DNA from 4 places in the Methylophilus glucosoxydans genome. Region 4 is predicted to be linked to each of the others. Evidence: predicted binding sites of a transcription regulator. Region 4 holds the regulator's gene; each other region holds the start of a gene.
What was found. The regulator sigma-54, encoded in region 4, starts transcription at its own class of promoters, with help from an activator protein. The targets are predictions, from matches to a motif close to TGGCACNNTTCCTGCT.
Positions count from the first base shown of each region.

Region 1: the regulator sigma-54 is predicted to act here: its motif matches at 1,339-1,354, upstream of ACFQ1T_RS04005 (transglutaminase family protein).
Region 2: the regulator sigma-54 is predicted to act here: its motif matches at 1,285-1,300, upstream of ACFQ1T_RS03375 (circularly permuted type 2 ATP-grasp protein).
Region 3: the regulator sigma-54 is predicted to act here: its motif matches at 1,572-1,587, upstream of ACFQ1T_RS12275 (ammonium transporter).

Region 1 covers NZ_JBHTJW010000002.1:311,775-314,910, forward strand. Annotated here, with positions in the region: gene ACFQ1T_RS03995 (NfeD family protein) at 1-413, shown strand, start outside; gene ACFQ1T_RS04000 (SPFH domain-containing protein) at 441-1,286, shown strand; gene ACFQ1T_RS04005 (transglutaminase family protein) at 1,394-3,136, shown strand, end outside.
Region 2 covers NZ_JBHTJW010000002.1:176,287-179,422, reverse strand. Annotated here, with positions in the region: gene ACFQ1T_RS03385 (serine/threonine protein kinase) at 1-122, opposite strand, end outside; gene ACFQ1T_RS03380 (YicC/YloC family endoribonuclease) at 268-1,161, shown strand; gene ACFQ1T_RS03375 (circularly permuted type 2 ATP-grasp protein) at 1,344-2,837, shown strand; gene ACFQ1T_RS03370 (alpha-E domain-containing protein) at 2,831-3,136, shown strand, end outside.
Region 3 covers NZ_JBHTJW010000003.1:112,413-115,548, forward strand. Annotated here, with positions in the region: gene gluQRS (tRNA glutamyl-Q(34) synthetase GluQRS) at 1-237, opposite strand, end outside; gene ACFQ1T_RS12265 (DUF3301 domain-containing protein) at 244-552, opposite strand; gene ACFQ1T_RS12270 (hypothetical protein) at 646-1,320, shown strand; gene ACFQ1T_RS12275 (ammonium transporter) at 1,664-2,854, shown strand; gene ACFQ1T_RS12280 (ArsC/Spx/MgsR family protein) at 2,906-3,136, opposite strand, start outside.
Region 4 covers NZ_JBHTJW010000001.1:86,272-89,407, reverse strand. Annotated here, with positions in the region: gene lptB (LPS export ABC transporter ATP-binding protein) at 1-604, shown strand, start outside; gene ACFQ1T_RS00405 (RNA polymerase factor sigma-54) at 611-2,155, shown strand; gene tyrS (tyrosine--tRNA ligase) at 2,201-3,136, opposite strand, start outside.

The DNA of each region.
Region 1 (3,136 bases), on a different contig from region 4:
TGGTGCTGTTATGCTCGGAAATGCTGCTCGGCACCTTGTACTTATTATGGCTAGGCATTGCCGCACTGGCAATGGCAGCGCTCACCCTGGTTTGGCCTGAGATGTCATTGGCCTTGCAAGCCCTGAATTATGCCGTGCTGGCGGCACTGGCCTTGACCATCATGCGCAAGCTGGAGAAACGCAAGCCTGACTTGCGGGTTGGACAGGCGCAGGGCGAGGAAATCGGTCGTGAAGGCGTGGTGATTGAGGCTATTTCTCCCATGCAACCGGGCAAGATCCGGTTTGCCCAAGGGGTGTTGGGTAGCCGCGAATGGGTAGCGTATGCCGATACGGCCATGGCTGTGCAACAAGCGGCAATCATTGTCGCCGTGGAAGGCAACAGCCTGCGTGTGGCGCCTGCCCACCACGGTTAATCGTTTTAATTATTGAGGGGAGTCGTTATGACCGAAGTCAGTGTCATTGTCATCGTACTGGTAGTGATCGCCATCGTGAAAGGGGTACGTATTGTGCCGCAGGGCGAAGAATGGGTGGTCGAGCGGCTCGGTAAATTTGCCGGCATTCTCAAGCCAGGCCTCAATGTGATCAACCCGGTATTCAGTAATGTCAGTTACAAGGTGACCACCAAAGACATCATTCTCGATGTCCCAGAGCAGGAGGTGATCACCCGTGATAACGCGGTGATTCTGGCCAATGCGGTGGCGTTTATCAAAGTGACCAATATCGAGCGTGCGGTCTACGGCATCGAAAATTTTCGTGAAGCCATGCGCAATATGGTGCAAACCAGTTTGCGTTCTATCATCGGTGGCATGGACCTCAATCATGCGCTGACCTCGCGTGACCGGATCAAGGCTGAGCTTAAAGAAGCGATTGCCGATGAGGCGCTGGACTGGGGCCTCACCGTGAAAAGTGTGGAGATTCAGGACATCAAACCCTCTGCCAATATGCAGGATGCGATGGAGCGTCAGGCAGCGGCCGAGCGGGAGCGTGTGGCGGTGGTGACCGAAGCCGAAGGCGCCAAGCAGTCGTTGATCTTGAATGCAGAAGCCCGGCTGGAAGCCGCGCGTAAAGACGCAGAGGCGCAAATGGTGGGGGCTCAAGCCTCAGCAGCGGCGATTAAAATGATTGCCGAGGCGGTCAAGGAAAACAATACCTCCGCCACCTTTTTGCTGGGGGACCGTTATATTCAATCAATGCAAAAAATGGCCGACTCCAACAATAGCAAAATTGTTGTGCTGCCAGGCGATGTGGTGAGCGCGGTCAAAAATCTGGTAGGCGGCAGCAAGTAAGTCGATCAGGGGTAGCGTTTAATTGCCACCACGCGCTGGGTTTTGGCGTGGCTGGCATATTTCCTGCATCACACTGCTTAAAATCATAATATTATTGAGGATCAGCAGTGGCTATACGCGTCGCTTTACATCACCGCACCCGCTATCAATTTGACCGCCTGGTCAATCTTTCGCCACACGAAGTCCGCCTCAAGCCCGCTGCCCACGCGCGCACGCCGATTTTGTCGTATTCTCTGACGGTTAATCCTCAGCAGCATTTTATCAACTGGCAGCAAGACCCCTACGGCAACTACATTGCCCGTTACGTATTCCCCGAAATGGTGCGTGAGCTCGACTTTACGGTCGATTTGGTGGCAGATATGACCGTCATCAATCCGTTTGATTTTTTTGTCGAGAAATATGCCGAGCATTACCCCTTTAACTATACCGCGCAGCAGGCGTTCGAGCTGACCGCCTATTTGCAGCCCGATCCGGTCGGGCCCTTGTTGCAGGCGTGGATGACGGAAATGCGGCAAGCCGTGATCAAACCCGAAGTCGGCATTGTCGACTTTCTGGTGGCCGTCAATCAGCGTTTGCAGGCTGAAATCGGCTATACCGTGCGCATGGAGCCGGGCATACAAACCCCGGAAGAGTCTCTGCAGAAGCGCACAGGGTCTTGCCGGGACTCCGCCTGGTTGCTGGTGCAAATTATGCGCCACCTGGGCTTGGCCGCACGCTTTGTTTCCGGCTACCTGATTCAGCTCAAGGCCGACGTTGCGGCGCTGGATGGCCCCAGTGGCACCGACAAGGATTTTACCGATTTGCATGCCTGGACCGAGGTGTTTATCCCCGGCGCAGGATGGGTTGGGTTAGATCCTACCTCTGGACTGATGGCCGGAGAGGGGCATATTCCGTTGGCGTGTACGGCGATTCCTTCCTCGGCAGCGCCAGTGACTGGCTTTACCGATATCGCCGAGGTCACGTTCACGCATGAGATGACAGTAACGCGCATTCACGAAGACCCGCGCGTGACCAAGCCTTACAGCGAAGCGGACTGGCAGGCCATCCTCAAGCTGGGTGACAAGGTGGATGTTGAGCTCAAGAAGCACGATGTGCGGCTGACGCAAGGCGGCGAACCGACTTTTGTGTCGATTGATGATATGGATGGCGCACAATGGAACACTCTTGCACTGGGAGATCACAAGCGCCAGCTGGCCGGTGACCTGGCTTTGCGTCTGAAAGCGCACTTTGCCCCGGATGGCTTTTTGCATTATGGCCAGGGCAAGTGGTATCCCGGTGAGCCTTTGCCGCGCTGGGCCATCAATATTTACTGGCGCCCGGATGGCAAGCCGGTGTGGCGCGATGCCAGCCTGTTTTCAGCCGAAGGTCATAATGACGGCTATGGCGTAGCGCAGGCAGAAGCTTTTTCCCGGCATCTGGCCGACATGTTGGGCTTTCCCAAAGCTTGTGTGATTGCCGCATATGAAGATGTGATGAGTCTCGCGCAACAAGAGCAGCAGTTACCGGTGAATCTCGATCCGCTCAAGCTGGATTTGCAGGATGCTACAGAGCGCAAACGGCTGGCAGATTTGCTCAACCAGGGCTTGGGGCAAGTGGTTGGTTATGTTATGCCGCTCAAGCCGGACGAGAGCCAGTCTGCCGGGGCATGGCTGACCAGCAAGTGGCCGTTGCGCCGCGAACATTTGTATCTGCTGGGTGGTGACTCGCCCATGGGCTTGCGCTTGCCCTTGTCCTCGCTGCCATGGCAGTTGCCTGCAGAGATGGAGCCAGAATTTCCCCTGGACCCGTTTGAGCCACAGGCAGCGTTGGCGACCGCCAAATCACCCACGGTGCGGATCAAGCACAAAACA
Region 2 (3,136 bases), on a different contig from region 4:
TGCGCATCTTGCGCCAGATAGACGAAGCTGAACCCGCCCAGACTCAGCACCTTGGTAATGGTGTAGTCATGCAGCACAGTGCCTACCGGCAAGGCAAAATCGTATTTATGAGCGAGCTTCACTAGCGCTTTAACGTCACAATCATGGCTTTTATTAAGGGCATGGCATCAGCAGAGGTTGTGATTTGTTCTGCGCGCCGCCTTGTTTGTACCATTTTCGCATAACGATACCGCATTTGATACAATCAGTGAGTTTGCCAGGAGCCAGATGATGACGATAAAAAATTCCCCCGCTAGCCAACCGATGTTGAGCATGACCGGCTTTGCGGCCACCGAAAGCCGCTTTACTGGCGGGCTGCTGCTGATTGAGCTGCGAGCAGTCAACCACCGTTATCTCGAGCTCAATGTCAAAATCGATGACAACTTGCGCCAGTTTGAGGCGCAAGTACGTGAATTGCTGCAGTCCCGCCTGGGACGTGGCAAAGTTGAATGCCGCATCAATCTCAAAAGCGATGCCGCGGTGGCTAACCTGACGCTCAACCCTGAGATGGTCGGGCAGATCGCGCAAACCCTGGCCGCGTTACAGCAACATTTTCCGCAGGCGCAACCCGTCAATCTGGTTGAAGTGCTCAAGCTGCCCGGTGTTTGCCAAACGGAGAGTATCGATACCGAGGCCATGGCGCAGAGCCTGCTCAATGGCTTGTCGCAGGCCATTGATGAGCTGATTGCCGCCCGCCAGCGCGAAGGTGAAAAACTCAAGCAAGTGCTGCTCGACCGTCTGCAAGGCGTCCGTGAGCAGATCAGCATCGTCAAACCGCTGTTACCTGCCCTGATCAGCCAATATCAGGATAAACTGACCACCAAACTGCGTGAAGCCATGCAGGCAGAGGATGACCGCGTACGTCAGGAAATCGTGCTCTATGCCCAACGGATTGATGTCGATGAAGAGCTGGCGCGGCTCAATGCCCACATTGTTGAAATGGACCGTATCCTTACGGCTGGCGGCACCATGGGCAAAAAGCTGGACTTTTTGATGCAGGAAATGAACCGGGAAGCCAACACACTAGGCTCCAAATCGGTGGCGATTGAAACGACACAAGTCTCTATGCAACTGAAAGTGTTGATCGAACAGATGCGTGAACAGATTCAGAATATTGAATAAGCCCTATTTAACACACGGTTTGCACCAAAACCGTGATTCGAGAGTGCACCATTTAGGTGCGCTTTCTTTCTGAAACCCGCTCATATAAAACATAAACTCATGATTTAAATGGGTTTTACAGGCTGGCACACGGCTTGCTCTTGTTTAAATGAATTTTACAAGTAAGGCAAAGGTCCAGCACGATGACGCAAACGGCCAAACAGTTTTTTGATGAAATGCAGGGCTATGGGGGCAATGTAAGGGCGATTTACCAGGCCTATAACCGCTGGTTGGCGAATGTGCCTACCCAGCAACTGGCGGCCAAACGCGCAGAAGCAGAAGTCCTGTTCCGCCGCGTCGGCATCACGTTTAACGTGTATGGTGAAGAAGATGGTGCCGAGCGCCTGATTCCATTTGATGTGATTCCACGCATGATTTCGGCCAGTGAATGGGCGCATTTGTCCAAAGGTGCCGTCCAGCGCGTACGCGCCCTCAATATGTTTCTGCATGATATTTATCATGATCAGGAAATCATCAAGGCCGGCATTGTCCCGCACAGCATCCTGACCAATTCCCAATACCGCCCGGAAATGGTGGGTGTGACTGTGCCTAACCAGGTGTATGCGCATGTGGCAGGGATAGACCTGGTCCGCACCAGCGAGTCGCAGTTTTACGTGCTGGAGGACAACCTGCGTACCCCTTCCGGCGTGTCTTATATGCTCGAAGACCGCAAGATGATGATGCGGCTGTTCCCGGATTTGTTTAAAAAATACCCGATTGCCCCGGTGGAGCATTACCCCAGTGTACTGCTGAACAACCTGCGCTCGGTCGCCCAGACCGGCGTCACTGACCCGACCGTGGTATTGCTCTCACCTGGCGCTTACAACAGCGCTTACTTTGAACATGCCTTCCTCGCCCAGCAAATGGGCATAGAACTGGTGGAAGGCCAGGATTTGTTTGTCCGTAATAACGCCGTCTATATGCGCACCACGCAAGGCCCGCAAAGGGTGGACGTGATCTACCGCCGCATTGACGACGACTTCCTCGACCCTCTGGTGTTCAAGCCCGATTCCCTGTTGGGCGTGCCAGGTCTGCTCTCCGTTTACCGCAATGGTGGCGTCACATTGGCCAACGCTGTAGGCACCGGCGTGGCCGATGACAAGGCGACGTATATTTACGTGCCGGAGATGATCAAGTTCTACTTGGGTGAATCCCCCATCTTGCAGAACGTGCCTACGTATCAACTCAGCAAGGAAGATGATCTGGCCTATGTGCTGGATCATCTGCCCGAGCTGGTCGTCAAGGAAGTGCAGGGCTCTGGCGGCTACGGCATGCTGGTAGGCCCCACAGCCAGCAAACAGGAAATTGAAGAATTCCGTTTACGCATCGTCTCCAAACCCGCTAACTACATCGCGCAGCCGACGCTGGCGCTGTCAACCTGCCCGACGCTGGTCGACCAGGGCATTGCACCGCGTCATGTGGATTTACGGCCATTTGTGCTGTCTGGCAAAACGGTCAGCGTGGTGCCGGGTGGCCTGTCGCGCGTAGCGCTCAAAGAAGGGTCACTGGTGGTGAACTCCTCGCAAGGGGGCGGCACCAAGGATACCTGGGTGCTGGAGCGGGACGATGTCAGTGCAGAAACCGTGCAGTCGCAAATGGCTGCCCAACAAGCAACGCAAGAGGCCGTCATATGTTAAGCCGTACCGCAGATCATTTATATTGGATGGCACGTTATATCGAGCGTACTGAAAACGTGGCCCGTGTGCTGGACGTGACTTATAACATGTCCCTGTTGCCTTCAGACAGCAGCAACGAAGCCGAACTCTGGGATGCCGTGCTTGAAATTGCCGGGATCCGCGACATTTATGACAGCAATTACAAAGAGCTGTCGGCCGCCAACGTCATCAAGCATCTGGTCATGGATAGCCAGAACCCGTCCAGCATTTACAGCTCATTACGCAGTGCGCGTGAAAACGCCCGTGCCGTGCGTGTGGCC
Region 3 (3,136 bases), on a different contig from region 4:
CTCGGTGCGTTCACTTTGGTAGACGATTTTCTCATCCCAAACAAAGCCATAATGCTGCAGGGTGCGAATCATGTCTGCGCTGGCGCCGGCTACGCGGCGGGTGGTGTCTACATCTTCTATACGCAGCAGCCAGCGGCCGCCCTGGCTTTTAGCATCGCAGTAACTGGCGACGGCGGCGACCAGTGAGCCAAAATGCAAGGGGCCGGTAGGCGAAGGGGCAAAGCGGCCAACCACCATGGTGTTTTACTGGGTGACGTAAGGCGGAATATGCCAGGCTACCAATTGGCCGCCTCGCAATTGCAGATGACAGGCCATGCGCTCAATGCCCTGGCTGGAGACGTCAAAGGTATACGTGCGTTGTAACTGCATGCGACCATTGCCGTCCCTTGCAAAACCGACGCGGGCGCAAGCCACGGTTTCATCCAGAAACTGCAGATGGCAGCGCTCAGCCAACTGGCGGCCAATCTTGAGCGCGATCTCACGTTTCGAAATCGTATCCATCCAATACCATGCGCCCGCCATCAAAATGGCTAATAAGGCCCATTCAGCCATCGTTGTTCTCCTTTAAGACGATTATCTTTTTCAGTGTATGATGACCAATAATCCGTTTCATATTCATTTCATTCTTATTTAGTGTTGTTAACGATGAATTCAAGCCGCGAAGCAGATGCGATTCAAGCTTATTATAATTTATTGCACAGCAAGGGCGCTGATGCTGCCATCATGGCACAGCGCGACGCGGTGCTGGCTGAGTTAACGCCGCTATTAAAAGACCAGGAATGCAGCAGCACGGTCTACCGGCAAGCGGTGGACGATTGTCTGGCCGACAAGGAAGCCCAGCGCTGGCCAGAAATCCTGACCATTATCCGCGAGTTTTATCCTTTTTGGCGTGGCGATGTGAAAGCCGTCATGCAATATGCCGATACTGTCGGCTTTGAATTACATCCTATCGGTTGGCAGCCGGCGGTGATTGATTTGCAGTCCGTTTGGCCGGCGTTGCAGTCCGAGAAGTTTGAAACAGCAGAATTATGGCCGCTTAACGGCTACGTCAAAGCGCTCAAATCCATGGAGCACAAGCAGGAGATGGATATTGAACTGCGTACGCGCATGGCAAAGCTCATGTTGTTGCGCTTGCGTGAAGCACCACTCACAGAAAAAAACGCCTACCGCATCACCGCTGACGCAACCCTGCCGCTATTTAATCTCAAAAATACCCGTCACCTATTTTTAAACGCGGTGCGTGAATTTTACTATTTCTGGTCTGCGCATCCTGATGCGGTCGAAATGCTCAAGCAATTGCAACCGGTCGAGATCATATAAGTCTGTCCCTCCTCCGTATTGGCATACGACGATACGGTTATCCACCGCTTTATCCGTGTTTTGTTGACGCAAACTCTCGATGAGTTCGCATGGCATGCCTCATTCATCAGCATTTGAGCATCTTTAAGTACTTTTGTTTAAATATGCCCTAATTTGCACCAATAATGTGCAATGCACTTTTGATTGAGTTATTTTGGGGCGTTTTTGCCGGTGCCCAAACTCCACTCCTTTTAAAATCAATCACTTAAAAATGGCCTGATATTTGCTTGAAACCTGCGCATTTTAAAAAGGCGTGTCTTTCAAACAAAACGCCAATCAATAATTATTGAATTCGGAGAGCGAAATGGAATCATTAGTGACAGCTAATGACGTCCTGTTTGTATTGCTGGGGGCCATCATGGTCTTGGCAATGCATGCCGGTTTTGCCTTTTTGGAGGTCGGCACAGTACGTCAAAAAAATCAGGTGAATGCCCTGGTTAAAATTATGGTGGATTTTTGTGTGTCTACCATTGCCTATTTTTTTATTGGCTATGGCATTGCTTACGGCATCCACTTTTTCAATGGTGCCGAAACACTGACCGTGCAAAACGGTTACGGTCTGGTCAAGTTCTTCTTCTTGCTCACCTTTGCCGCCGCCATTCCTGCCATTATTTCTGGCGGCATTGCTGAGCGCGCCAAATTCAACCCGCAACTGGCCGCAACATTTTTGCTGGTTGGCTTTGTTTATCCGTTTTTTGAAGGCATTGCCTGGAACGCTCATTTTGGGTTTCAGGACTGGCTGAAGGTCAGTTATGGTGCAAACTTTCACGATTTTGCCGGTTCGGTGGTCGTGCATGCCATGGGCGGCTGGATTGCCTTGCCTGCGGTGATACTGCTGGGCGCACGTAATGGTCGCTATACCAAAGATGGCCGTTTGCATGCCTATCCACCTTCCAATATTCCATTCCTCGCCTTGGGTGCATGGATACTCACTGTAGGCTGGTTCGGTTTTAACGTCATGTCCGCCCAATCCATACAAGGCATTTCCGGCCTGGTAGCGGTCAATTCACTGATGGCGCTGGTGGGTGGCACGCTGGCCGCATTGCTGCTGGGTAAAAATGACCCGGGCTTTGTGCATAATGGCCCGTTGGCTGGTCTGGTGGCCGTCTGTGCCGGTTCTGATGTCATGCACCCACTGGGCGCACTGGTCACTGGCGCAGTCGCTGGCACCTTGTTTGTCTGGGCATTCACCCTCACGCAAACACGCTTCAAAATCGATGATGTGCTTGGTGTCTGGCCGTTGCACGGCTTGTGTGGTGCCTGGGGCGGTATCGCGGCAGGTATCTTCGGTGCGACCAGTCTTGGTGGCATGGGCGGCGTCAGCCTGATGAGCCAGCTGGCAGGTACTGCATTGGGTGTAGTGATCGCGCTAGTGGGCGGAACCATCGTTTACGGCGCATTAAAGAAAATCGTAGGTATCCGCCTGGATGCCGAGTCAGAGTTTGATGGCGCGGATTTGAGCATCCATAAAATCCCGTCGGTGTCTGGGGATTAAGGCCTATCACTTTAGAAATATGTTGATGCTGTTTTAGTGCAGTCATCAACGCTAAGAGGGATGGTGCCGCAGGCAACTCTGCGACGCAGTGTTGACCAAGATGGGCTGTCCCAACCAAACAGATAGGGTACTGGCGTCAAAGCCTGTCATGCGCTGACCGTCAACCTCGATGAGTGGCCGCCGGATCAGCAGTGGTTCGGCGCGCAGCATGGCCAATGCGGTGTCGGCATCCAGGGTGGCCGGATCTATCTCGCCATCCCTGATTTTGGGGGCGGCCGGATT
Region 4 (3,136 bases):
AGGCAAAACCACCAGCTTTTACATGATTGTCGGGTTGGTTGCGCTGGATGAAGGCAACATTACGCTGAATGGCGCCGACGTGAGCCGCGCGCCCATGCATGAGCGCGCGCGCATGGGCCTGGCTTATCTGCCCCAAGAAGCATCCATTTTCCGCAAGCTCAGCGTAACCGACAACATACTCGCCATTCTTGAAACCCGTCCCTATACGGAAGAGCAGCGTGAGGCGAGGCTTGAGTCCTTGCTGGATCAATTGCATATCCAGCACATCCGCAACAGTCAGGCCGTCAGCTTGTCTGGCGGCGAACGTCGACGCGTTGAAATTGCGCGCTGCCTGGCCACTGACCCTAAATTTATTTTGCTGGATGAACCGTTCGCCGGGATTGATCCGATTGCGGTGATCGAAATCCAGAAAATCATCCGCTACCTGAGCAGTCAGAATATTGGTATTTTAATCACCGACCACAATGTGCGCGAAACGCTGGATATCTGTGACCGCGCTTATATTGTCAATGAAGGCGCTGTGTTTGCAGCAGGCACGCCCGATGAAATCATTCAGAATGAAGGTGTGCGTGAAGTGTATCTGGGCAAGAATTTTAGGCTGTAATCCGTCATGAAACAGAACCTGCAATTACGTATTTCGCAAAATCTGGCGCTGACGCCGCAGCTGCAGCAATCGATCCGTTTGCTGCAACTTTCCACGCTGGAACTGAACCAGGAACTGGAAACCATCCTGCAGGAAAACCCGTTACTGGAAATGTCAGACGGTGAAGAAGGCGAGTTTGAAGATAACACACCGCCTCCCCCCACTGTAGAAGCTGAGCCGACAGATGCCAGCTCGTTTGACATGGCAACGCAGCAAGAGATCACCGCACCGGCAGAAAGTCTGCGTGAAGACTTGCACGATGAGCTGGGCGGGAGCGAGAGCGACCTGCCCAATTTAAACGAGGAATTCACGCCGCCAGAGTTTGAAGATGATTATGAAGAGTTTGGCAGCACCAGCAACTGGGACGAAGCCGGACGCAATCATCAGGAAGACGAAGACAGTGACTTTTCCAGACAGGAAACCACCAGCATCAGTTTGCGCGAGCATCTGATTGATCAGATACAACTGGCACATTTATCGCAACGTGACATGAGCCTGGTCAAACTGCTACTGGATAGCATCACTGATGATGGCTATCTGGAGCAAGATCTGCAGGAGATTGTGGAGCACTTGCCACTCGAACTTGAGGTCGAGCTGCTGGAACTGGAAACCGCCCTCAAGCTGATCCAGAATCTGGACCCTGTAGGCGTAGGTGCGCGCGATTTACGCGAGTGCCTGCTCTTGCAACTGACGCGTTTGCCGCAAGAAACGCCACACTTGCAAACCGCCATTGCCATTGCCAAAGACCACCTGGCGCTGCTTGCCAACAAAGACTTTGTCAAACTGCGCAAGGTGCTTGGTTGCGATGAAGCGGTACTCAAGGCGGCGCAGCACCTGATCCGCCAGCAAAACCCCAGACCCGGCAGCGAGTTTTCCAGCTTTAGTCACGATCACTTTATCCAGCACGATGTGGTGGTTAAAAAAATCAAGGGCATTTGGGTCGCCTCTTTAAATGATGGCGTGATCCCCAAACTGCGCATCAACCAGATGTATGCGGACATCCTCAAGCGCAACCGCGAGAGTTCAGGCCAATACCTGCAAAGCCAGATGCAGGAAGCCAAGTGGATGATTAAAAATATCCAGCAGCGCTTCTCGACCATTTTGCGCGTGTCACAAGCCATTGTAGATCGCCAGCGCAACTTCTTTGAACATGGTGAAATTGCCATGCGGCCACTGGTGCTTCGTGAAATCGCCGAAGAACTCGACTTGCATGAAAGCACAGTTTCCCGCGTCACCACACATAAGTATATGCTCACACCGCGTGGCGTCTATGAACTCAAATACTTCTTTGGCAGCTCGGTGGCCACAGATGCAGGCGGCTCCTGCTCTGCCACCGCTATCCGCGCCTTGATCAAGCAAATGGTGGCCGAAGAAAACCCGAAAAAGCCTTTGTCGGACAACCAGATCACCGACACACTGGCACAACAAGGTATCGTCGTTGCCCGCCGTACCATAGCCAAATATCGCGAGTCCCTGAATATTCCGCCCGCGAACTTGCGCAAAACGCTCTAAACAAAAAAGGCCGCAGATGCGGCCTTTTTTGTTTCTCAGCTCAAATCACCTGATTGTGATCTTGGCAAATTTACGTTTACCCACCTGTGCGATCACTGTCACACCTTTAGTCAAAGGCAGATTCTTATCATCCACCTTGACGCTGTCGAGCTTGACGCCGCCTTGCTGCACTGCGCGCATGGCTTCACTGGTGCTTTCAACCAAGCCCGCCTGTTTTAACAATTGGCTAATGCCGATGCTCTCGCCTTCAATGGTCACTTCAACTTCGGGCACGTCATCCGGGATGCCGCCTTTGGCACGGGTCTGGAAGTCCTGCAAGGCTTTTTCAGCCGCGGCTTGACCATGGAAACGCGCCACAATTTCTTGGGCAAAGCCGACCTTGATATTGCGGGGATTTTCACCGCTGGCGACTTGCGCCTTCCATTCGGCAATGGTTTCCAGCGTCGCAAAAGACAGCAAATCAATATAGCGCCACATCAGTTCATCTGAAATCGACATGATCTTGGCAAAAATAGTCTCTGGCACCTCGCTAATGCCAATGTAGTTACCGAGTGATTTAGACATTTTATTGACGCCATCTAACCCTTCCAGCAGCGGCATCATCAGCACACATTGCTGCGACTGGCCGGCCTGCTTTTGCAACTCACGCCCCATGAGCAGGTTAAACTTCTGGTCGGTACCACCGAGCTCAAGATCCGCTTGCAGGGCGACCGAATCATATCCTTGCAGTAACGGGTACAGAAACTCGTGAATCGCAATCGGTTGATTACCCTTGAAGCGTTTGGAAAAGTCATCGCGCTCCAGCATGCGGGCCACGGTATGGCTGGCAGCCAGTTTAATCATCCCCGCCGCGCCAAGTTCACTTAACCAGTTGGAGTTAAAGACAATCTCGGTTTTGGCAGGATCAAGAATCTTGAAGACTTGTGCGGCATAGGTATCGGCGTTGGCCTTGACCTGCTCCACGGTTAAGGGTGGACGGGT